4 regions of the Cytobacillus sp. FSL K6-0129 genome follow, and region 3 is predicted to be linked to each of the others. Evidence: riboswitches for the same ligand, from Rfam matches in the RefSeq annotation. Region 3 holds a riboswitch; each other region holds the start of a gene.
The links. Region 3 has a riboswitch for thiamine pyrophosphate ahead of thiT (energy-coupled thiamine transporter ThiT). Riboswitches for the same ligand answer to the same signal wherever they lie in the genome.

Region 1: another riboswitch for thiamine pyrophosphate. It lies ahead of MHI57_RS03240 (YkoF family thiamine/hydroxymethylpyrimidine-binding protein); the one in region 3 lies ahead of thiT (energy-coupled thiamine transporter ThiT).
Region 2: another riboswitch for thiamine pyrophosphate. It lies ahead of tenA (thiaminase II); the one in region 3 lies ahead of thiT (energy-coupled thiamine transporter ThiT).
Region 4: another riboswitch for thiamine pyrophosphate. It lies ahead of thiW (energy coupling factor transporter S component ThiW); the one in region 3 lies ahead of thiT (energy-coupled thiamine transporter ThiT).

The regions. Positions count from the first base shown of each region.
Region 1 covers NZ_JBBOXM010000001.1:661,374-667,231, forward strand. The annotation lists gene MHI57_RS03230 (efflux RND transporter permease subunit) at 1-1,759, opposite strand, end outside; gene MHI57_RS03235 (TetR/AcrR family transcriptional regulator) at 1,917-2,486, shown strand; TPP riboswitch at 2,693-2,796, shown strand; gene MHI57_RS03240 (YkoF family thiamine/hydroxymethylpyrimidine-binding protein) at 2,884-3,492, shown strand; gene MHI57_RS03245 (ECF transporter S component) at 3,489-4,100, shown strand; gene MHI57_RS03250 (ABC transporter ATP-binding protein) at 4,075-5,640, shown strand; gene MHI57_RS03255 (energy-coupling factor transporter transmembrane component T family protein) at 5,637-5,858, shown strand, end outside.
Region 2 covers NZ_JBBOXM010000001.1:939,924-945,781, reverse strand. The annotation lists gene MHI57_RS04555 (AbgT family transporter) at 1-61, shown strand, start outside; gene MHI57_RS04550 (GNAT family N-acetyltransferase) at 199-945, shown strand; gene trhA (PAQR family membrane homeostasis protein TrhA) at 1,068-1,703, opposite strand; TPP riboswitch at 2,052-2,161, shown strand; gene tenA (thiaminase II) at 2,285-2,974, shown strand; gene MHI57_RS04535 (MFS transporter) at 3,275-4,555, shown strand; gene MHI57_RS04530 (peptidoglycan D,D-transpeptidase FtsI family protein) at 4,852-5,858, shown strand, end outside.
Region 3 covers NZ_JBBOXM010000001.1:3,331,294-3,337,151, forward strand. The annotation lists gene MHI57_RS16755 (PadR family transcriptional regulator) at 48-581, shown strand; gene MHI57_RS16760 (YbjQ family protein) at 710-1,024, opposite strand; gene MHI57_RS16765 (hypothetical protein) at 1,005-1,223, opposite strand; gene MHI57_RS16770 (YxlC family protein) at 1,210-1,569, opposite strand; gene sigY (RNA polymerase sigma factor SigY) at 1,523-2,080, opposite strand; gene MHI57_RS16780 (hypothetical protein) at 2,792-3,058, shown strand; gene thiT (energy-coupled thiamine transporter ThiT) at 3,391-3,969, opposite strand; TPP riboswitch at 4,074-4,178, opposite strand; gene MHI57_RS16790 (hypothetical protein) at 4,312-4,551, shown strand; gene MHI57_RS16795 (M23 family metallopeptidase) at 4,575-5,549, shown strand.
Region 4 covers NZ_JBBOXM010000001.1:740,804-746,661, forward strand. The annotation lists gene MHI57_RS03615 (hypothetical protein) at 16-798, shown strand; gene MHI57_RS03620 (FMN-dependent NADH-azoreductase) at 1,152-1,778, opposite strand; gene thiE (thiamine phosphate synthase) at 1,924-2,532, opposite strand; gene thiM (hydroxyethylthiazole kinase) at 2,532-3,341, opposite strand; gene thiD (bifunctional hydroxymethylpyrimidine kinase/phosphomethylpyrimidine kinase) at 3,341-4,147, opposite strand; gene thiW (energy coupling factor transporter S component ThiW) at 4,116-4,637, opposite strand; TPP riboswitch at 4,709-4,801, opposite strand; TPP riboswitch at 4,845-4,956, opposite strand; gene MHI57_RS03645 (shikimate kinase) at 5,086-5,592, shown strand; gene MHI57_RS03650 (hypothetical protein) at 5,642-5,858, opposite strand, start outside.

The sequences.
Region 1 (5,858 bases), 2.7 Mb from region 3:
CTGTTAATAAAATGGCATAATCGACCGTTGCTGCAAGCTGTACAGTGCTAACGATGAGATAACCAATAAATACTAATGACGTATCGGTAAAATAGGGTATGGCGAGATTAATCCAAACAGAAGATTGTATTGTTAATAATAAGATAATCGGTAATGATAATGATTTGAATGTGACAAGTAACACGAGTCCAACCGCGATAACGGTTAAAGTATTTACTAAAGAATTATCTTCTGTAACAGTTGATTTCATATCATAAAGTGCAACACTTTCGCCTAAAGTTAACGCTTGATTACCAAAATAGTTAGTACCTATTTCCCTTACCTCTTCTACTAATTGAAAAGGAATATCTCCTTCTGTTCCTGCATCAGTATTAATGATGATTCGACTGTAATTATTAGATAAGAATTGTTCCTTTGCTTCCTCCTCCAAATATTCTTGCGGAATAGTCGAGCCAACCATATTCGCGTATCCAATTACATTTGAGACATGGTCAACCTCTTCAATAGATTCAATCATTTCTTTTTCTTTACCTATTTCATTATTAGGTACCAATAATACTACAGCGGTTGATTCGCCAAATATTTCTTCTACTTTTTGGATGTCTTGCCCTAATCTAGTACTATCAGGTTGATCCCCCATTCCATAAGTAAATGAGGTTTCTTTTTGTGCTAAAAAGCTAGGTATAATGAGAAGTAAGACGAAAATCAAGACTGGAAACCTTAACTTTAATGTTTTTTTTCCAATACCTTCAAAATTTGGTATTAATGATTTGTGCTGTGTTTTTTCAATCCAATGATGGAATAATAATGTAAGTGCTGGAAGGAATACCATCACACTTATAAAACTTAAAATTATTCCTTTAACAAGGTTTAAACCTAGGTCTGATCCAATCTCAAAATCCATAAACAATAATGCAATAAATCCAAATAGAGTTGTAGATGCGCTCGAGGCAATGACACTAAACGATTCTTTCATAGCTAGTTTCATAGCTAGATTTGGCTCATGCCCTTGTTTACGATAATCTTGAAAACTATGTAATAAAAAGATAGCGTAATCCAAGGAAACAGCTAACTGCAAAATTGGTGCGACTGATTGTGTCACAAAGGACACTTCTCCTATAAAAACATTACTCCCTAAATTAATAATTACCGATACACCGATAGCCGTTAAGAAAAAGAGCGGTTCGACCCAAGAGTTTGTCGAGAGAACTAGTATAATGATAATAATGGGAATAAGTATCCCTGCAGCGAGTAACGTTTCTTGCCCTGTCATTTTCTGCTGCGTAGCTGTATTTGCAGCTTCGCCAATAAGTGATCCCTTCTCACCAATTATTTGATATATATCTTCTGTTGCTTCGACCTCTTTGCCACTCTCAATGGTGACAGAATAAAGAGCGTGATTATTTTTGTAGTAATTTTCTATTGTGCCTTGGTCTCCGGTTTCTATTGGTGTTCTTATGTCCATCGCATCATCTAACCACATCACATCAGTTACACCTTGAACCTTATTTAATTTCTCTTTAATAACGAGCGCTTCTTGGATTGTTACATTCTCAACCATTACGCTTGTATTTGGAATGCCACTAGTAAACTCATCTTCCATCACTTCTAAAGCAACGGTAGATTCAGCTTCTGCTGGGATATAATCTTTCATATTATAATTAACATTCACAAACAGAAATCCAATAGCAGAAAGCACTGATAACAAAAAGAAAATGATGGTTACAGATTTTTTATAACGAATAATAAACTCAATCATTATTGGTTTCCCCACTTCTTGATGTTGAAATTCTTTTACAGTAACATTATACATACCACTGTGTTAGATAAACAACAAACAGTTGTGTAAAAAATGTTTAACATCCAACATTTAAGCGTACTTTGTTGGATTTCTCTAAAAAAGTGAGGGTGGCATGATGAACAAAAAATTGGATCGTCGGAAACAATATACTCGTATGGTGTTAAAGGAAAGTTTAATGGAATTATTAAGAGAAAAGATAATTTCATCCATTACCATTAAAGAATTATGTCAAAAAGCAGATATCAATCGTTCTACTTTTTATAGCCATTATCGTGATCAATTTGATTTACTTCAGCATATTGAAGATGAGATTTTGTTAGAATTACAGGTCACTTTAAAACAGTACAACCATAATGAGACAAATGAAACTTTTGCAATGACGAAGTATTTATTAGATTATGTTTATAAACGAAGTGCTGATTTTCTTGTTTTATTTAGTGACCATGGTAACAAAGCTTTTCAAACGAGAGTGATTGATACTGCACAATCAATCATTATTAATAGTTTAAAGGAAGATCGGCAGGTCATAAATATAGATAAATCAAAATATATGATTTACTTTGTAATTAGTGGATGTATTTATGTAATTGAAAAATGGTTAATGAATGGGATGAAAGAATCTCCGGAAGAAATGACAACCATTATTACTGAAATTAGTAATCGGGTTATTCTTCATTCTAAATAGTATGCGAATATATCAACATTCTTCACATCAATATTTTATTCACCTCTACTATATTGCGATTTAAACTGTATTCCTTACTCTTTTGCATCATTTACGTATCAATTAGTAAATTGTATTTATCTCTACTACATTATCAATTGACAAGTATTGGTTTACAGATAATGATTTTTTGCTTATGATAGGATAGACGAACAAATAAAATATATCGAATGCGCTAGGGGAGCTATATTTAATGGCTGAGAAGGCAATTGCCTGACCCTTATAACCCGATCTAGATAATACTAGCGTGGGGAAGTGCAGTTGGTCAGTGTATTCTCTTTTTTTTCTGCATAGCCAAACTGCATTCCATCGGGGTGCAGTTTTTTTTGTTCAAAAAATGTTAAAAGGAGATTTTTGTATGAATCAATTATGTGGAACAAGTAGTATCGTAGGTTGTCAGTTTACGCTTTCTCCAATGAGTGAGAGGTATGTGGACATCATCTTATTTGCCCTTAAAGAAGTGAACATGTCAAAGGTGTGGTCAGAAACTGATGATGTATCTACTTGTATCCGTGGCAAGCAAATTCATGTTTTTGATGTAGTGAGGGCAATCTTTTTACACGCAGCTAAAACAGGAGAACACATCGCTATGAGTGGTACCTTTTCGATTGGTTGTCCAGGAGATTCAGCAGCAGATGTATACATGGACGAATCTGACATTGCCTTGAACAAGGATGATACAAAAGAAATAGACCAGCTTGCAGGTTGTAAATTTGCCCTCTATCCCTTAGGGAGGGAAGATTATATGGAAAAAATTTATGAGCAAATTGATTGGTCCAAGGAGACTGAAGTAAACGTTAGCCATAGCCATTATGCCACAAGGCTTGATGGCAAGGTGAATGATATTTTTAACTTGTTACAGAACGTTTTCGATCAGACCAAGCAAGATGTATCTCATGTGACAATGACATTCACATTATCAGCTAACAGCCCTACTGGAAAAGCTAAAGAAGTGAAAGTCTCATGATAAAATCATGGCGTCTGAAAGATATTGTTCTCATGTCAGTCCTGGGTGTCGTATTTGGCTTTATTTATTTAGGGTTTTTTGGGGTCGGTAAAGTTCTTGTTGCCATCCTTACCCCGTTTGGGTTTGGACCCATTGGTTATGAATTGATTTATGGCATATGGTTTATTGTATCCATAATAGCTGCTTACATTATCAGAAAGCCAGGCGTTGCTTTTACAGCAGAAACCATTGCTGCTATTACCGAAGTACTTGTCGGCTCAACATCTGGACCCACTTTAATTCTTTCAGGGATGGTGCAAGGATTAGGGGCGGAAATCGCTTTTGCTCTGACAAAATGGAAAAATTATCAACCTCGTATTCTCGTTTTTTCAGGTGTCAGCGCTGCATTTATTAGTTTTCCTTACCATTTCTTTGTATCAGGTTTTCATGCCTATGAATCCTGGCTTATTATGACAATGTTTGTTATACGTCTCTTAAGTGGAGCTATCATTGCTGGTTATTTAGGAAAAATATTAGCAGATCAACTAGCGAAAACTGGTGTTTTAAATGGGTACCCTATTGGGAAGGAGGTACTAGCAAGGCATGGAAAATCATCAACCAATTTTTGAATTAGACTCTTTCTCATTTTCCTTTGATAAACACGATGAACCTTCTGTAAATAATGTAAGCTGTAAGTTATATGCAGAGGAAGTGACTTTATTACTTGGAGCAAGTGGTTCTGGCAAAAGTACACTGACACTATGTTTAAATGGTCTATATCCTGAGGCGGTTGAAGGTTTTACTTCAGGGGACCTTTTATATAAAGGGAGAAATATCTCCTCCTACCCCAAAGGAGTAATAAACCAAGAAATAGGCATTGTCTTTCAAGATCCAGAAAGTCAGTTTTGCATGGTTCGTGTAGAAGATGAATTAGCATTTGTGTTAGAAAACTTGTCTATTCCCAGATGCCAAATGAAACAAAGAATAGAACATGTGCTAGATATTGTAGGATTATCACAATATATGAAACATAACATTCACCATCTTTCAGGAGGACAAAAACAAAAGGTTGCGCTAGCTTCTATCCTTTTAATGGACCCTCAATACTTAATTTTAGATGAACCTACAGCAAATTTAGATCCGATATCTAGCCTCGAGTTTATCGAGACAATTATTAAGATTCAAAAACAACAAAGATTTGGTTTGCTTGTAATTGAACACGAAATCGATGACTGGGAACCATACGCTCATCGGTTGGTTGCGCTTAATAAAAAAGGAGAAATACTTTTAGATAGTACGCCGAAGGAAGGTTTTCAAAATCATTTACATAAGTTGACGAAGAATCGTATAAGAGTTCCTAAAAGGTATGAAAATAGGAAAATGCCTAGTCGACCATCAAGTGAGAAAGAAAGTACAGAAGTAATCGTCAATCTTAAAGATATACAATTTAACTATAAAAATAAGCAAATCCTAAATGAACTTTCCTTTTCAATCAAAGAAGGGGACTTTTGCGCAATAGTTGGCGAAAATGGTGCTGGTAAATCTACTTTATTACAGTTAATAGCCAAATTAATTAAGCCCGTATCAGGCTCAATCGATTTTTTAAACACTCCATTAAGTAATTGGCATGAAAACGAATTGTATAAGAATATGGGCTATGTATTTCAAAATCCTGAGCATCAATTTATTAACCAAACTGTATACGATGAAGTGTGTTTTGGTATCAAGCTAAGTGGCTATTCTACAGAAGAAACAGAAAGAATGGTTCATCATTTATTAACCGATTTTGATCTCTTATCTGATAAGTGGAAAAATCCATTTTCCTTAAGTGGTGGCCAAAAAAGAAGGCTAAGTGTAGCAACGATTTTACATTCCAAACCTGATTTACTTCTATTCGATGAACCAACATTTGGACAAGATGCCTATACGACCTCTCAATTTATGCGTAAAGTCATGCACCTAAATGATAAAGGGGCCACCATCGTTTTCGTTACACATGACATGGATTTAGTTGATTCATACTGTAATAATGTCTTGGTTATGCAACAAGGAAAGATCGTTTATGATGGTACACCTAAAGCACTTTGGCGAAAAACTGACCTTTTAGAAAGAGCCAGATTAAGGATACCTTACCGCTTACGGTTGATAAATGAAGAGATGACGATATGATACACTCATTAAATCCAACCATAAAAGCTATTACGGTTATCTTACCTGCCATTTTGTTGAGCTTTTCCTTTGATATTATTACACCAGCGATTATGTTTATTTATATCCTGATACTTACCTTTTTCTTCAGTAAACTGAACATAAAGAAATGGTTGTTTTACTTTATACCGATGTCCTTTTTTACGCTCGGGTTAGCTTGGATGACAATGCTGTATACG
Region 2 (5,858 bases), 2.4 Mb from region 3:
GCTATTCATTTTTGGATTATTCGGTATTCCGATTGGACCCGGTATCGAAATGTATTTGTAATAATGCGGTGTTGTTGCCCGAACATAAATGTTCGGGCTTCTTTATTTGTGAAAAATGATAAAATAGATAGAGGTATTTTTTTACCGTAAGGAATTAATCGTTATACTTAAGGGCTATAAGTAGGGGAGAGATGGTCAGTGGTTAGTTTCAGAGATATACATCATGATGGTAATTTAATAGCAGAAAAAGCCAATTTTGATCACTATGGCACAAAACAGTTCTATTTTAAATATGATGCAAACTTTATCCAATTTAAAATAAATCCTAGTTTGCAAGATTTTCAACTGGCACAAATGTATTTGGAAGACTATCAGAAAGAGCATAAACAAGAACATTTGAAGTTTTATTTACCAGCAGACGAAATGATTCAAGAGGATGTTTTATTATACCTTTATCAACAATTCTATACAATCGGGTGTCAGGAGTTATATGAAATTAACCCTCTTCAATTTATCTATAAAGATAGAAAGAACGAAATCGTGGTTGAGGAAGTGACAAATGATAATTTACGAGAATATCTACAATTGCAGAGAAACTTTGATCTAGATTATGGTGAGGAATATGTGAACCTTAATAGAAGCATGCATTCCTATCATCATAATGCAAAAGATACATTACAGTTACTCGCATATGATCATGGTGTGCCAGCAGGTTCATTACAAGTATTTTTTAATAAGTGTACAGCTGAAATTGATAATGTAGGTGTGTTACCAGCTCACCGATTAAAGGGGATTGCTGCAAGCTTGCAATATGAAGTAATGAAGCGATTTAGCAATCATAGGGTTATACTTGTAGCCGACAGCAATGACACGCCAAAGGATATGTATCGTAAACAAGGGTATAAAAAATTGAGCTTTCGCTATGAAGTAATGAAGTTATTATAAGTAGTAGTTTATTATTAATATAGAACAAGTAATGTGATAAAAACTCTACAAACTGATATTAATAAATCTGCAGGTGGTGAGAGTAGCCATCTGCAGATCATTTATAAAGAGGTAAATTTTGATCAAGGTAAAAGCGAGAGAACAGCAAAAAAATGCATAATCGAACCAGCAAGAACAAAAACATGCCACAATGCGTGATGGTACTTAAATCCTCTCCATACATAAAATATTGAACCAGCAGTGTATAGAACGCCACCGATAATGAGGAAAATCATTCCTTGTGTAGGTAAGTGTGTAACCAGAGGCTCCCAGGCAAATATAATTAGCCAGCCCATCAAAACATATAGTAATGTCGAGAAGACTAAAAATTTTTTAACAAAAAAACATTTGAAAACTGTTCCAGCAATTGCTAGCCCCCATACAAGACCAAATAAGGTCCATCCTAAGGTTCCTTTAACTGTTATAAATAGAAACGGTGTGAACGTTCCAGCAATAAAAAAGTAAATGGAAGAATGATCGAGAATCTCAAATACATCCTTTGCTTTTCCAGCAGGTAAACTATGTAGCAAAGTTGATGAGAAATATAAAATAACCATCGTTGTACCAAAAAGAACAAAGCTGACAATATGCCAAGCTGTTCCATATAAGGATGAGAAAACAGTTAAAATGACGAGAGCCGCAATACTTAATAGCGCACCGATTCCGTGTACGATCGCGTTGGCGATTTCTTCTCCCTTTGAAAAAATATGTGTTTCCAAGTAGTATTCACCCATTCTTTATCCAAAATCATAATTCTAGTATAAACATTTTTTTAGCTGATAAAAAGTCGTAAGCTTTCATTATAAAGAAAAACTTCACTAGGCGAAGAGGGTGGAGAGTGTAAATGCATGGAGAATATTTGGAGTTATCCATCCTTGAGTCAATGCCAATTTAAGCCGCGGTGTTAGATCAGTTGAAGTGTTTAGGTAACGACAGCATTCATCCAACTTGTTCATAATCGTTACTGAAAGAGAAGCTTGACATTGCTCAATTCCTAAACTTGCAGTTTCCATTTAGGTTGACATTTATTGATAAGATGATAACATAACTTTGAAAGCATAATTGAATAAATCCACTAGGGGTGCCTTTAAAAGGCTGAGATTAAAGTGTAATAACTTTAAGACTCTTAGAACCTGATCTGGTTGATACCAGCGTAGGGAAGTGGCGTATATAAATTTAGTTAACATTATAACTATAACTAAATGAATAATGTATACAGTAACCACTTTCTTATAGGAAGTGGTTTTTCGCTTTTCTGGATTTTTTATGCTCGATAAAAAAAAGAGAAGAGGTAGAAATGATGACAACAAAAGAAACGTTTACACAATCGTTAAGGAAAGAAGTACATGATATATGGGAAGCGAATTTTGAACACCCTTTCGTTAAAGGAATTGCTAAGGGAGATTTACCAATTGAGTGTTTCCGCTTTTATGTGTTACAAGATTCTTACTATTTATCACATTTTTCTCGTGTGCAAGCAATCGCTGCTTCTAAAGCAGAGAATTTATATATGACCTCAAGAATGGCCTCGCATGCGCAAGGTACCTATGAAGCTGAACTAGGGTTACATAACAAATTTATGGAGGTATTAAAAGTTTCTGAAGAAGAGTTAAACCAGTTTAAACCCGCTCCTACTGCCTATGCATATACATCCCATTTATATCGTGTAGCAGAGACAGGCACAGTTGGCGAGGTCATCGCTAGTTTGCTTCCGTGTTATTGGATTTATTATGATATTGGGCAGAGCTTTAAAGGGGCAAAACCAAAAGAAGAAATCTATCGTACCTGGATTGATACATACGGTGGAGAATGGTTTGTTAAACTTGTACTGGAACAAATTCATCATCTTGATCGGCTTGCTGAAATGGCATCTGAAACAGAAAAAGAAAAAATGAAAATGGCATTTACCATTAGCTGTCAATATGAATTAGCTTTTTGGGAAATGGCTTATACCCAAGAAAAGTGGCTAAGTGATAAAACATATGCATAAAACTTCATAAATGAAAGCGGGAATAGTGTTAACAGAATAAGGTTAGTTCATACTAACTCAATTCTGTTAACATCATACCCTTTATAATCGTTGTAGTATCAGGTTTGTTTATGGAATAAAGACAATTTGCCGTATCGGATTTTCCTAAAAAGAATTTCGGACTTCAAAAACTACTCATCTAGTCAATAGAAATGACTTCTACTTCTCCACCCTCATAGACATATAAACTTCCTATATATATATAATGACAATAAGCGTATAATGAGAGACGAATGTTAAATTGAGGAAGGCGTTTTAAAAATGAATAAACAACAAAGTAAGTACAGATGGGTTGTATTTGGTGTTTTACTTTTAGCCTATTTATTTATGGTTAGTCAAAGAACAGCACCTGGTTTAATTACTGATCAATTAATGGAAGAATTTCATTTAACTGCAGCAACGATTGGGCTGATAACGAGTATTCAATTTTTTGCTTATGCTGGATTGCAAATTCCCATCGGATTATTCTCTGATAGATTTGGTCCAAATGTATTTCTAGTCGCTGGAACACTGCTAAACGGGCTAGGTACCATCCTGTATAGTACGGTAGATAATAGTTATATGCTCATCTTTGCTAGGTTATTATGTGGAATTGGCGATGCTACTATATGGGTCAATTTAGTTCTTGTATTGAGCATTTGGTTCAAGCAGCAGGAGTTTTCGATGCTAGTGGGATTTGCCGGAATGACCGGAAGTTTAGGATTCTTATTAGCAACAGTTCCTTTTAGTTCGACCATTTCTCTATTAGGGTGGCGACTTCCATTTTTAATTGTTGGCATTGTAATATTCACCCTTGGTATGGGACTTTATGTGGTTTTAATAAAATATCCTAAGAAGAAATTTCAAATGGAAGAAGAAAAAAATCAAAAAGAAACAAATGAACCGTTATTAGTCATCATAAGAAGATTACTTGTCAATCGCCAAGCTTGGGCGACATTCCTTTGTCACTTTGGTGTAGTGGGCACATATATCGGCTTTATTGGCTCTTGGGCAGTTCCCTATGGTATGGACATTTACGGTTTATCAAGATCAAGTGCAAGTGAAGTAATTATGTACGGCTTATTTGGTGCCATTATCGGAGCACCATTAACAACCTACCTATCTACTTTTTTTGACAGAGTCAAAGCACCGTATGTCATTGTGCAGATGCTGTCGGTTTCTGCTTGGATCGCTTTAGTATTGATGGGTGGAGAGCCACCATATTTATTATTCATTCTTTTATTCGTAATCATAGGTTATGCAAATGGTGCCAGTGCTCTAACCTTTACAGTTGTTAGACAGTCCTTTCATATAAAGGAAGTGGGGCTTATTTCCGGTTTCGCTAATACGGGAGGCTTTCTTAGCGCAGTGTTGCTGCCAGCAATTTTTGGAAAAGTATTGGACCATTTTGCTAATTTTGACGTTACAACCGCTTATCAATATGGACTTTATATTCCTTTAAGCTTTGCGATTATTGGGTTAATTGGAGTATTCATGTTATATGAGCCAACAGTATATCGTCAAAAACTTCAAATGAGTCAAATGAAAAAATCGGTTGGTTAACAATCGATTTTTTTATTTAGCTAATAAAAAATGAAGAACAATCATCACTTAAAAGCAGTCGAGTGGATACCTGATTTGTTCACCATCTAGCGTCTTTAGAGAAATGTTACTGAAAGTGTAAAATTGATCTTTTTTTATCAAATATTTCTTCATAACAATTGAAAAAATTGGATATTTGTTGTAAGATAGTTTATATTATTAATCTAATTTTAATAGATAACATATTTGTGAAATATAATAGTTACATATAGTAATAATTAAGAACATTCATACTTTGATGATTGGTTGTGTTGATGATGGCGGGAGAACAGAGAAGAAAAAAACGAAATAAAAAAATGGTTTTTCGGATTAATTTAATGTTTTTTGCAGTATTTATACTCTTTTCGATTCTAATCTTCCGCTTAGGTATTGTTCAAATTGTTTACGGAGAGAATTATAAAAAAGAGATTGAACGGGAAGTGGAGGTGCCAGTAGCAAGCACGGCACCTAGGGGGCAGATCTATGATAGTAAAGGTAGACTGGTTGTAGGGAATAAACCCCAATTAGCCATAAGTTATACTCGCTCCCAATCTACAACACAAGAAGAAATGATTCAGACATCAGAGCTTTTAGCGAAGATGATTAAAAAAGACACGGAAGAAGACTTGAAGGCGATTACTGAAAGAGATAAACAAGACTTTTGGATAATAAAGTATCCGAATGAAGCAGCAGAAAAAGTATCGGATAAAGAAAAAGATAAATTGCTAGCAAGTGATATGTCATCAAAAGAAGTAGATGACGAAATATATAAACGAACGCGGGAACGAATAACAGAAGAAGAACTGAATGCTTTTAAGAAGGATGAACTAGAAGTTTTAGCGATATTTCGAGAAATGGCAAGTAGTCGAATGTTGACACCTCATTTTATTAAGAACAAAAATGTCAATGAAGATGAATTTGCTCTTGTTAGTGAGAATCTTCATCTATTACCTGGCATTGATACAACGGTAGACTGGGAACGTTATAATGCTTTGAAAGACGAAGACGGCGAAGTGACATTAAGTTCTGTACTTGGAAATGTTTCAAGTTCAAAAGAGGGCTTACCTAGTGAAATGCTCGAATATTATCAATCTAAAGGTTATAGTCGTAATGATCGTGTTGGCAAGAGTTATTTAGAATTGCAATACGAGTCTGTTTTACAAGGGCAAAAGAAAATCATGAAAAATTACACAGATAAAACAGGTGAAGTAACAAAGCAAGATGTGGTAAGAGAAGGACAAGCAGGAAAAGACCTTGTCTTAACAACTGACATCGAATTCCAACA
Region 3 (5,858 bases):
TTTTCAATGTGTTATTATAAACGTATATGAGTATAAGGAGAAACAACATGTCTATTCAAATTTTTATTTTAAGTAAACTAATGAATGAAGATAATTATCCATACAACATAAAGAAATTGTTATCTGAACCCGTACCGTTAGATAAAATGCGGGCGATTACAGAAAGCAAATTATATTATCATTTCGATTCCTTAGCCAAGCAAGGCTTAATTGAGGTTGTAAAAGTGATTAAAGAAGTGCATCGACCAGATAAACAAGTTTATCGTATAACCGAAAAAGGACGTTTGGAACTTCCGAAAAAAATATATAAAGTCTTTGAAGATGCTGATACTATAAATGATATGATCTTAGGCATCGCGAATCTAAATTATGTTAATCCGGACAAGGTGATAGAGATAATAGAAAAAAAGATTATCGAAGCAAGAGAGTTACAAGAGACTAGGGCTCGTTTGGAAATATTGATAAATAATGATAAAGATCACCGCTATAATCGTTTCTTAAGTAATTATTTCTATGAAAGTATACAAAGCAATATCTATTGGTTAGAAAAACTACTGAGCGACTTAAAAAAGGATAATTAGCCCATATTGACAATATTAAAGTCTAGTTCTTGAAAATAGTAAAGAGATCTTGTTCTGCATAGGTTTAAGGTACTCAACAAAAAAGCTGTCGAGAAATCGACAGCCAACAAATATATATAACCCCTTGTTTACTCCACATACACCGCCGTACCATAAGCCAATATTTCACTGGCGTTTGCCATTATAGCTGACGTTTCTATACGTACACCGATAATCGCATTTGCCCCTTTTTCTTTGGCATGCTCTACCATTCGACCGATTGCTTTCTGGCGAGATTCCGTCATCATATCTGTATATTCCGAGACTTCTCCACCGACAATCGTACGTAATCCGGCAACGATATCTTTTCCAATATGTTTCGATTGGACTGAATTTCCCCTAACAAAACCTTTTAACTCTTTTATTTCTTTACCTGGTATTGTTTCAGTAGTCACGATAATCATTTAATTCATCCTCCTCTTTTCTACGAACGTTTCTTACGATGAAATAGAATATTAGTGGTACCGGTGCTTGAATTAAGGCGATAATACCCCAGAACCAATGATTCATTCCATTTTTCTTTGCATTAGTAAATAAAAAGATACTTTGTGATAATAAAATAATTGCTACTAAGAATAGTAAAAAGAAATCAATATTCGTCATGTCGCACCTTCTCTCTATGTTTTTGGATTTGCAGAAAGGTATAACAGATGACAAGAAGGACTGTAAGACCTTGTAATGTGATAAAGACAACTGGTATTTGGGTTAATGTTGTAAAAAATAAAACAAGAATAAGTGTTGCTATTCCGCTGAATAAGAGTAATTCTCTTCGCCATTTTTTGCTAGCTTCATCCTTTTCTGCGATGACCATTTTTTCAAACCAATCTTCACTAGGAGTAGAGATGGGGTTATTTTCCTCAAACTGTGCAAAAGAACGTTTCATTTCTTTTGAAAAATCTTCTTCATCCTTGTTTGATAGGATTTTCCATTGTTCCTGGGCCTTTCTCATCTTCACCCATCTCCTTTCGAATGGTTTTAATTCCGCGGTGAACTCTAGATTTTACTGTTCCTTCAGCAATTCCAAGCATTTTGCCAATCTCATCATACGCATAGCCATAATAATGTTTTAAAATAATCGGCACTCTTAATTCATCTTCTAATTCACCGAGAGAAGCTAATAAGAAATCCCAATCTTCATTTCGTGACTGTGCCTGCCATTTTAATTTCCGCATATGTTGTGCTTTAAAGGCATCAGCTCGCTTCTGGCGCCTTTTTTGATCGATATATAATTTTGTGCCAATGGATATGAGCCAAGTGGAGAATTTCGATTTCACCTGAAATTGATTTAGTTTTTCAATCGCTTTTGTCATTGTCTCTTGTGCCAAATCCTCAGCTTCTTCTCGATTAAGGGTGAGCTTCATTAAATAATGAACGAGAAGGGGATAACTCTCCTTAAATAAGTGAGCTAACGCCTGGTTATCGCCTTTTTTCGCTGCTTTAATCCATTTTTTCTCTTCCAAACCTTGCCCCCCTTTTCTTTGGATTTACTATTATGACGATTAGTGTTCTCCTTTCGTTCACGAAAAATAAAATTTTTTGAATGGAGATAGAGATTATATCTTGTTATTGCATAGAAGTTATGCGAGTGGATAAATATGTAAATGATTAGAATGTTCAATTATATCCTTATTTTCAATGACATGGACCCTCTGGTGGCATGACTACAGAGGAAAGAGCCAGCAGTATCTAGGCGTGTGTGCTATACAATCTCCATATAAACTTGGGCGGTGGTATCTTTTAAATATGTGTCAGCTTCATCCAATCAATACGGTAATTCTTAAATGAGCGTTTATAGTTAAGACTGAACGCAAAAGATGTTTACGCGCAAAAGAGAAAAGAGGAAGTCAGAGAACTGCGCGTAAATCGTGTATACGCGCAAAAGAGAGAAGAGGAAGTCAGGGAACTGCGCGCAAATCGTGTATACGCGCAAAAGAGAAAAGAGGAAGTCAGAGAACTGCGCGTAAATCGTGTATACGCGCAAAAGAGAAAAGAGGAAGTCAGAGAACTGCGCGCAAATCGTGTATACGCGCAAAAGAGAGCAGGGGAAGTCAGAGAACTGCGCGCAAATCGTGTATACGCGCAAAAGAGAGCAGGGGAAGTCAGAGAACTGCGCGTAAATCGTGTATACGCGCAAAAGAGAAAAGAGGAAGTCAGAGAACTGCGCGTAAATCGTGTATACGCGCAAAAGAGAGAAGAAAAAGTCAGAGAACTGCGCGCAAATCGTGTATACGCGCAAAAGAGAGCAGGGGAAGTCAGGGAACTGCACGCAAATCGTGTTTATGTGCAAAAGAGAGCAGGGGAAGTCAGAGAACTGCGCGCAAATTGTGTATACGCGCAAAAGAGAGCAGGGAAAGTCAGAGAACTGCGCACGATCGTGTTTATGTACAAAAATCACAAGAAAGAAAACAGATGATGTTGGTTTAAACTACCGTAGATAATAGTTGTTGCAAATTCATAAATAATCAAGAGTGTTCATCGTTAGATTGACATTGACGGAAGAAAAGTGCTGCTAAAAAAAGTAAGGAAAAAGATGTGTCTACTCCCCCTCTCAGAAATCCAAAAAGAAAACCTGCCGGTCTCAAGGAGAAAATAGAAGAGAAGATGTTGGTTTGTCTAGCTGCTTTTGGCGCTTTCATTTTGCATGGTTATCTTATGGATATCACGCCGATGTACATGCCACCCTGATTCCTCAGTTCCATCATCGTGCGAAAATCTCCCAAAAAGATATCTTAAAAAAAGGCCCTGAGTTTCCCCCAGAGCCTTTAGATGATTAATATGCTTTTTTCAGAAGGACCTTATTGGCTGTTGTGTAAAGCATGACAACTACTAAGGCACATACGATAAAGGTAGGTAGCATATATGTTCCGTTATATACGAGTGAGTAAAGTGCGACAGGTTGATCTGCCGGAGCATAGGCACCAAATAGGATAATGCCTGATAAATAATGGCATAAGAAGCGTAAGAAACTTCCTAAGAAAACGCCACTAATAACATACATGTTTGCTTTGGCAAATTGGCCGTCTTGATAATTTTGCACAACTTTATTCATATAGATGCCTGCGAGTCCGACAACAGCAAAGGCTACGAAATAGTCAATGATCCAAGAGGCGAAATGAAAAGGAACAGCTCCTGTTAAGATTTGAAGTCCTCCTAATAGTAAGCCCGTTAAGACGCCGCCTTTAACACCCCAACGAAAGGCCATTAAGAAAACCGGTACCATAGCAAGTGAGATGGACCCACCTTGTGGCCAAAATCTCCCCATCAGTAAGCCTGATAAGAAATCAAGTAATAATGCCAAAGCTGCAAATATAGCAATTTCCACCATAAAAAGTGTTTTATTTTGTTTCATGTTTTTCCTCCTTCTCCGAAAAGAGAAGCGAACGAGTAAACCTGTATTACTTTTTTGTCATGAAAAAAAGCAATACATAGGCGGTGATGGATGCCTAGTATTGCTCATATCCAAAACCACGATCCCTACGCTAGCATTATCTAACAGGTTCTTAGGGTCAGAACGAACTCGCTCACTCTCAGCCATATTAGGCTCCCCTTGTGGAAGTATTAAATTTATCCTCGGTTAGAATATACTATGACTTTCATCAGAATTCAAGAATCTTTTTTTGGTAGTAAAAAAACAGATTATTTGTGAAACTTATTCCCTAGATAGTCGTAGAATAATCAAGGAGTGATTGATATGAAGAAGGTTTTTGAAGTAAACCATCATGGAAATCATATATTAATCGAAAATTATTGGATTAACGGAGAAAAGTTGTATGTAAATGGTGAATTACAGGATGAAAATTTAGGTCTAGCATTAAGAGGGGATTTGAAAGGTAAGTTAGAAGATTCAAGTGAAATTAAAGTAACTATTGGCGGTTTCTTTACTGTTAATTGCAAAATATTTCTTGAGAATCGTTTAATTTTTTCATCTTAATAAAACTTACGGGGGTAGAGGGTATGGTCGGTTCAATGGATCCTGATAGGTTTATAGATTATTGGTTAAGAGCAGAGTATAAGGAAATTTACCAAGCCACTTCAAAAGTGTTTCAAGGCATGGTTTCATTATCAGAATTTATTGAGATGAGCGCAGCCTTTAATGAAGGTGTGCGTAGTTATCAACTAATGTCACGGACGAATGTCTTAGGCATTGATCAGTTCGTATGGGTAGATCACTCAAAAGCAAAAGCAGTAGTGGTTGGATTTGATGATAAAAATACAATTGTCAGTTTCTATATGAAACCTTACTTTGTCTTTCCAGAAACAGATAAGGTCTATACAAAGAATGAATACATTATGCCAGTGATGGATGAATGGTTTGTATTCTGGGGTGGTACAAATGAATTTATTAATTACCATTACGTATATGAACATCAAAGGTACGCGTATGATCTATTAAAGGTGAAGGATGGCTCTACATATAATGGTAGACCTGAAAAAAATGAGAGTTATTACGCATTTGCAGAGGAAGTTATCGCCCCTCAAAATGGCAAAGTAATAAAAGTGGTTGATGGTCTCGATGATAATATTCCAGGGCAGATGGATGAAGAACACCCCCCAGGCAACTATATTGTGATAGAGCATGCGCATAAGGAATATAGTATGATTGCTCATTTTAAAAAAGACAGTATCATTGTCCAAGAAGGAGAGGAAGTTCTTCAAAAACAATTACTTGGCAAATGTGGGAACTCGGGTAACTCTTCTGAAGCGCATATCCATTTTCAAATCATGGATTCAGAAGATCTTCATAAAGGAAAATCAGTTCGCATTCGTTTTAAAAATGGTGTAGAACCGATTCAAGGAGAAATCGTAACAAATCATTTAACAAAATACCTTAATCGATTCGAAGAGAAGTTCGACAAGGTTGAAAATACGATGACAATAGCAGACTATGTTTTTGCCGTTCCCAGAGCAATTATCCAGCTTTTTAAATAGAGAAATACAGTTAAATGGAGGTCGCTTGTGCCGGCCTCCTTGCCCACAATTCAATCAAACATTTATTTAAATCGCAAAAAAAGTGGTTTGATAATAATCGTTGCTCTTTTCGTAAGACTCAGTGCGGTTTTTTAACGTATCAACTAATAACTGGATACTGTGATTCAAGTTCGTTCCTTTGATCAACACATAAGAGAAGGAATGTTCTTCTTAAAGCCTTCCAGCTTCTATAGGCCGTATGTCAACTCCTCTTTTATAGTTACCTCGGAAAATAAGGAGCTTCTAAGCTACTTTTTACACTCCTCTTTA
Region 4 (5,858 bases), 2.6 Mb from region 3:
AAAGGAGATCCAATCATGGCTATTACATTACCTCATATCGAGGATGCGAATCAAACTAATTATCTCCCACCTCAAGGTGAGATTCAACCGTTTGAATCTGAAGAAGAATACGAAACTAAGTTAAAAGAATGGAAGCTGCCTGCCAAGAAAACGTTTTGGTTTAAACAAAAAACCCATCAACGCAAAGTAGAAATTGTCGGCTATCAAGCATACGGTGAAGAAGATGATCATTACACCATTGTAATCAAGTTCCAAGATGGAAAACTAAGTTGCATTCATCCGGCTTATTTAAAAGAAATGCAAGCAGGCAACTTTGGTAAAGAAGCTTTTGATGCTGCTGGACAACCAAACACCGCACAAATAGAAGAAAAACAGGCCGACGAAAAAACAAAAGAGCAAGCGCCAACACCGCCGAAAATCACAGCTACAAAAACGAAAACAAAGAAAAAAGAAGCAGCTAAAAAAATCCAACTTCCTGAAGATAAGGTCGCTTTTTCAGCAATTGTGAAGCAATTTGCGCTAAGCTATAACCATTTCACTGAGGACCATGATGAAGTCATTGTGCTCGATGAGGTTGTCATTCATCAAGACGACCCTTTACCAATTGGACTAGCTTGGTGCAGTCACTCTAAAACATTAAAAAAACAAGAATTAGCTATCGGAGACAAACTTTCCTTTAATGGCAAAATCGTCAAAAAGAAATTACCAAAAGCCCAAGACGATGTCGATGAAGAGCATAAAGTAGAAGAAACAGTACCTTATAAAATAAACAATCCTTCAAAAATTGAAAAACAATAGCAAACAGAGTGAGGCCATTCCTCACTCTGTTTTGTTCTACTTTAAGATAAGCAAGTAATCTCGTAACAGATTGGGTACTGATTCGACAAATAGTTCCTCAGCAATCATTCATGCTTGTAGTTAAAAAACATATTTAATTGCGTATACGTTTTTATCTTACTAGCTTGTTTAAAATGTCTTCCTTTTTTGAACCCTAATCTCTTTACACATCATCGAGTTGTGTGATACTGGTCAAGTTTATTAAAGGTTTACACAAAGAATGAGCGACCGTGATTTCCTATATACAAGTTTTAGGACGTCCTTTAGACAAAAAAAGCACCTCTACAAAAATATAGAGATGCTTTCGTATCGAATTAGAATTGAGCAGCAGCTTTAGCTACGTTTTGTAATCCTTCTTCAATAATATCTTGTGTACGATCTGGGTATTGGTTATGTCCTTCAATCACTACTTCTGACGGAGAAGTAATGCCCCAAAGGCTGATAATTGTTTTTACTAAGTTAACTGCCATTTCGCCAGCAGCCATACCTTCTAGTGAATAATCAGAACCTCTAGCATTTAAAAGCATCACTTTCTTGTCGCCAGCAAATCCTACTGGACCTTCAGCAGTATATTTAAACATTTTACCTGCTTGAGCTAAGTAAGAAACATAGCTGATCAATGGAGCTGGTACAGTTGAATTCCAAAGTGGGAATGCGAAAACGATTTTATCAGCATCAAAGAACTGATTTAAATACTTCTCAACTAGCGCCGCACCCTTTTCTTCTGCAGCAGTTAATTCCAACCCTTGGTTCTTTTTAAAAGTACCATTGATTGCATCATTACCATAGTAAGGCATGTTTTCTTCAAAAAGATTCAATTCCGTAATATCATCTGATGGATTTGATTCTTTATATGATTGTAAAAATGCATGATACATTTTTACAGAAATTCCAGCTTCAACTGGACGATCACTTGCGTTTACAAATAGAACTTTTGCCATTATGTGAAGACCTCCGAATGTCGTAATAATTTATTCGAAATACACTAAAATGAAATATCTCGAACCAAAAGTAATTTTAGTATATTAATAGTATCTTGTCAATGGAATAAGTTCTCTTTAACTACACTTATGATATTTTTTAGGTCTAAAGGAATAATTGAAGTAAATCTCGAGCTGACTTTTCTGGATTTTTAGATTTACTAATTGCTGAGACAACAGAAACACCTGCTAACCCTCGATTTTTAAGCATTTTTATGTTTTCTAGTTGAATACCACCAATAGCGACAGCAGGAATATCAATCGCTGCAATGATTTCCTCGAGCATACCTGGTGCTAATAAATCAGCATCTGATTTAGAAGTTGTCGGAAACACCGAACCTATTCCAACATAATTTGCTCCTTGTTCTTGAGCAAGTTTCGCTTCTTCCACATTGGATACAGAGATACCAACTACCATATCATCAGGAACAATCTTTCTAACGACGGCACATGGCAGATCATCTTGTCCAACATGCACACCTGCTGCACCTACCGCTAAAGCGATGTCTACTCTATCATTAATAATCAGTGGAATATCCAATGGCTTTAATATAGATTGTAATATTTTCGCCTTTTCATAAAAGAGTTGACCATCCGCTGTCTTCTCTCTTAATTGAACGATGGTCACACCACCTTTTACACCACTTCGAACAATATCATATAATTCATTGTTTGCTATTTTATCATCTGTGACTAAATATAAACGGTAATCCATTAGTTTTGCCTCACTCCATCTAGCCATATGGCTGCATTCATTGTACTAATCGTATCCATTAGCTTCACTCGAAATGAACCTAACCCTTCACCGGCATGTAAGCTCTTAGCTGCGATTTCCCCTGCTAGACTCATAGTAGCCATACCAATAACAGCCCCGTCAAACCAATTTTCTGAAACAGCAGCAGCAGTTGCTACTAATGAAGCTGTCATGCAGCCAGTTCCTGTTACCTTCGTCAAAAGATAATCTCCATTATCAATCACAACTAATTGCTTCCCATCTGTAATGACATCTTCTTTTCCACTAATAACAATGAGACAGTTTAGGACTTCAGCTGCCTCCTTTGCAAGTGCTTCAGGTGCTATTTCAATTGCCCCTGCATCAACACCACGCGTTTTTGTATTCTTACCAATAAGAGCAGAAACTTCAGAAGCATTGCCGCGAATAATGGACACTTTTATTGTGCTAATTAGCTCTTTTGCCTTATTTGTGCGATAAGTGGTTGCACCAACACCAACTGGATCAAATATTACTGGGGCCCCTTTTTGATTGGCAGTTTGTCCAGCTTTAATCATTGCCGCAAACATCGCATCATTAATAGTACCAAAATTAATTACGAGCCCATCTGCCATCATAGCCATTTCTTCTACTTCTAAGAGTTGGGTGGCCATAACAGGTGAACCGCCCATTGCTAGGGTCACATTTGCACAATCATTAATAGTTACTGTATTTGTTAAATGATGAATGAGTGGGGTATGTTCTTGTAACTGCTGAAAGACTCTCTCAACTGCTTCACTTGAAATCGCCATTATCTTTCCTCCATCTTTGCTTTGTTGTATAACTCATAAAAATGATTTGTCGGACCATGCCCATTACCGAGTGCTAGGCTATGCTCAATCGCTATGGAAATATAATTTTTCGCAGACTGTATGGCCTCAATAAGTTCTTCCCCTTTTGCTAACCCAGCAGCAATGGCAGATGATAGAGTACAACCTGTACCATGGGTGTTTTTTGTCTCTACTCTTCGACCATTAAACCAGTTGAAACTTTGTCCATCCCATAATAAGTCATTCGGTTCTCCTTCTAAATGTCCACCTTTTAATAAGACGGCTTTTGGCCCTAATTCATATAATTTTTTACAAGCTTGCTCCATATCATCAACCGTGCGAATTGTCATACCCGAAAGTACTTCAGCTTCAGGAATGTTTGGCGTAATTACAGTCGCAAGTGGTAACATTTTCGCTTTTAATGCTTCAATAGCTTGTTCCTTTAAAAGATGATGTCCACCTTTTGAAACCATAACAGGATCTAACACAATCACTTTTGGACTATAATGATTTAAACGGTCTGCGACGATTTTTACAGTCTCACTAGATGACAACATCCCGATTTTGACAGCATCAACTTGGATATCATCAAACACAGCTTCTATTTGGTCTTTTATAATATTGATTTCTATATCCTGTACCGAACGTACCTCTACTGTATTTTGAGCGGTAATCGCCGTAATGACGGACATGCCAAACACACCATTGGCGGAAAAAGTTTTAAGATCTGCTTGAATCCCAGCTCCTCCTCCTGAATCAGAACCTGCGATCGTTAATGCTGTTTTCATTGATGTAACCTCCAATAGCTTTATTCTTAATTAATACTCTTAATAAACCATATCCTAAAATTGCTCCAGTAAACGAGCTCACCATAAATGCTGGTAGGAATCCGAAAAGGGTTGCTTCTTGTCCTAAAAGTAATGTACTAATCGGATAAGTCGCTACTGCCCCTATCATTCCTGTTCCAACGACTTCACCTAGTGCTGAGAAGCCAATTTTTTTCGTTTTTTGATAAAGGAACCCTGCAAGTAATGCGCCAATCATACTCCCGGGGTAGGCAAAAACACTTCCAGTCCCCATCATATTTCTCAATGTAGATGAAAGAAACGCTTGACTAACGGCATACCATGGTCCAAGAAGTACAGCAGATAATACATTCGCCAAGTGCTGAATCGGAAAAATTTTCGCTATTCCAATCGGAATAAAAATGAGACTACTCGACACAGTAGTGATGGCTGCAATCGTTGCCGTCATCGTCATTTTTTGGATTTTATTCATAGACCTTTCCTCCTTTCGATAAAAATAAAAAAGCCGCTATTTTGAATAAGCGGCTTTGGTCATCATGATATGTATGACGTCACTCGCTTCCCTACGCTAGTATTAACTAGATCAGGTTCAAAGGGTTCATCTCAGCCAAGTATTTGGCACCCCTAGCATTTATTCATATATAAAAAAAATCCTCTACTTCCAAAAGGAAGCGAGGACGACTACATCGACACACTTCCCTCCACTGGTACAAACCAGATCAGGTTCAAAGGGTTTTGAACGGACGGCATTCAATCTCAGCCTCTATGTGGAGGCACCCCCAGTGAAAACTTATAACATATGATGCACTCAATATAACATGAAATGATAGAAATGAAAATAAAAAACATTGGATAGAAACGATGTTGCGACATAAAACGTTATGATATGATATTTTATATAATATTCGGGAGGACAGTCTATGGAAGATAAGAGTATTGTACTTATTGGGTTTATGGGGGTCGGAAAGACATCCATAGGAACGGAATTAGCTAAGAAATTACAGTGGGGTTTAATCGACACGGATGAACGCATTGAACAACAGTTTGGAATGTCAACTTCAAAAATTTTCCTTGATCATGGTGAAGAAGTTTTTCGAAAAGCTGAAAGCGAATTGATTGAACAACTATCTGCCGAAGAAAAACAGATTCTTTCATTAGGCGGCGGCGCCTTTTTAAACAGTAAGAACCGCGAAATTTGTTTACAAAACAGTACCGTTGTCCTTATCGAGCTCTCATGGGAAAATTGGCTCGATCGATACCCATTGATTAAAGATACAAGACCGAAATTGAATGGTCTTTCTACTGACGAAATGTATCATCTCTACAAAGAAAGACAAGCTCATTATCAACCATATCATCTAAAAATCAATGTTGACGGGAAAACAGCTGAAGAAGCTGCTGAATTGATTGTTAGTGGGATAGGATAAAGCTTGTGATGATTATGGTTATAGTTCATTAGAATGTTTCTTTTACTATCTAAGTAATTCGCATTATCCTAAACGAATTTATGAAAGCCGGGCACTCCCTTCCTCGGCTTTCATTTGTGTTTGGTTCTAAATAAATTGCTGAATAACTCCCTTTTTGTGAGGCGGTTATCTCTGGTTTTCTTTCTGAGTGACTTGCTAAACCCTTTTGCGAGGCGCTCATTTCTGGTTTTCTTTCTGAGGGACTCGCTAAACCCTTTTGCGAGGCG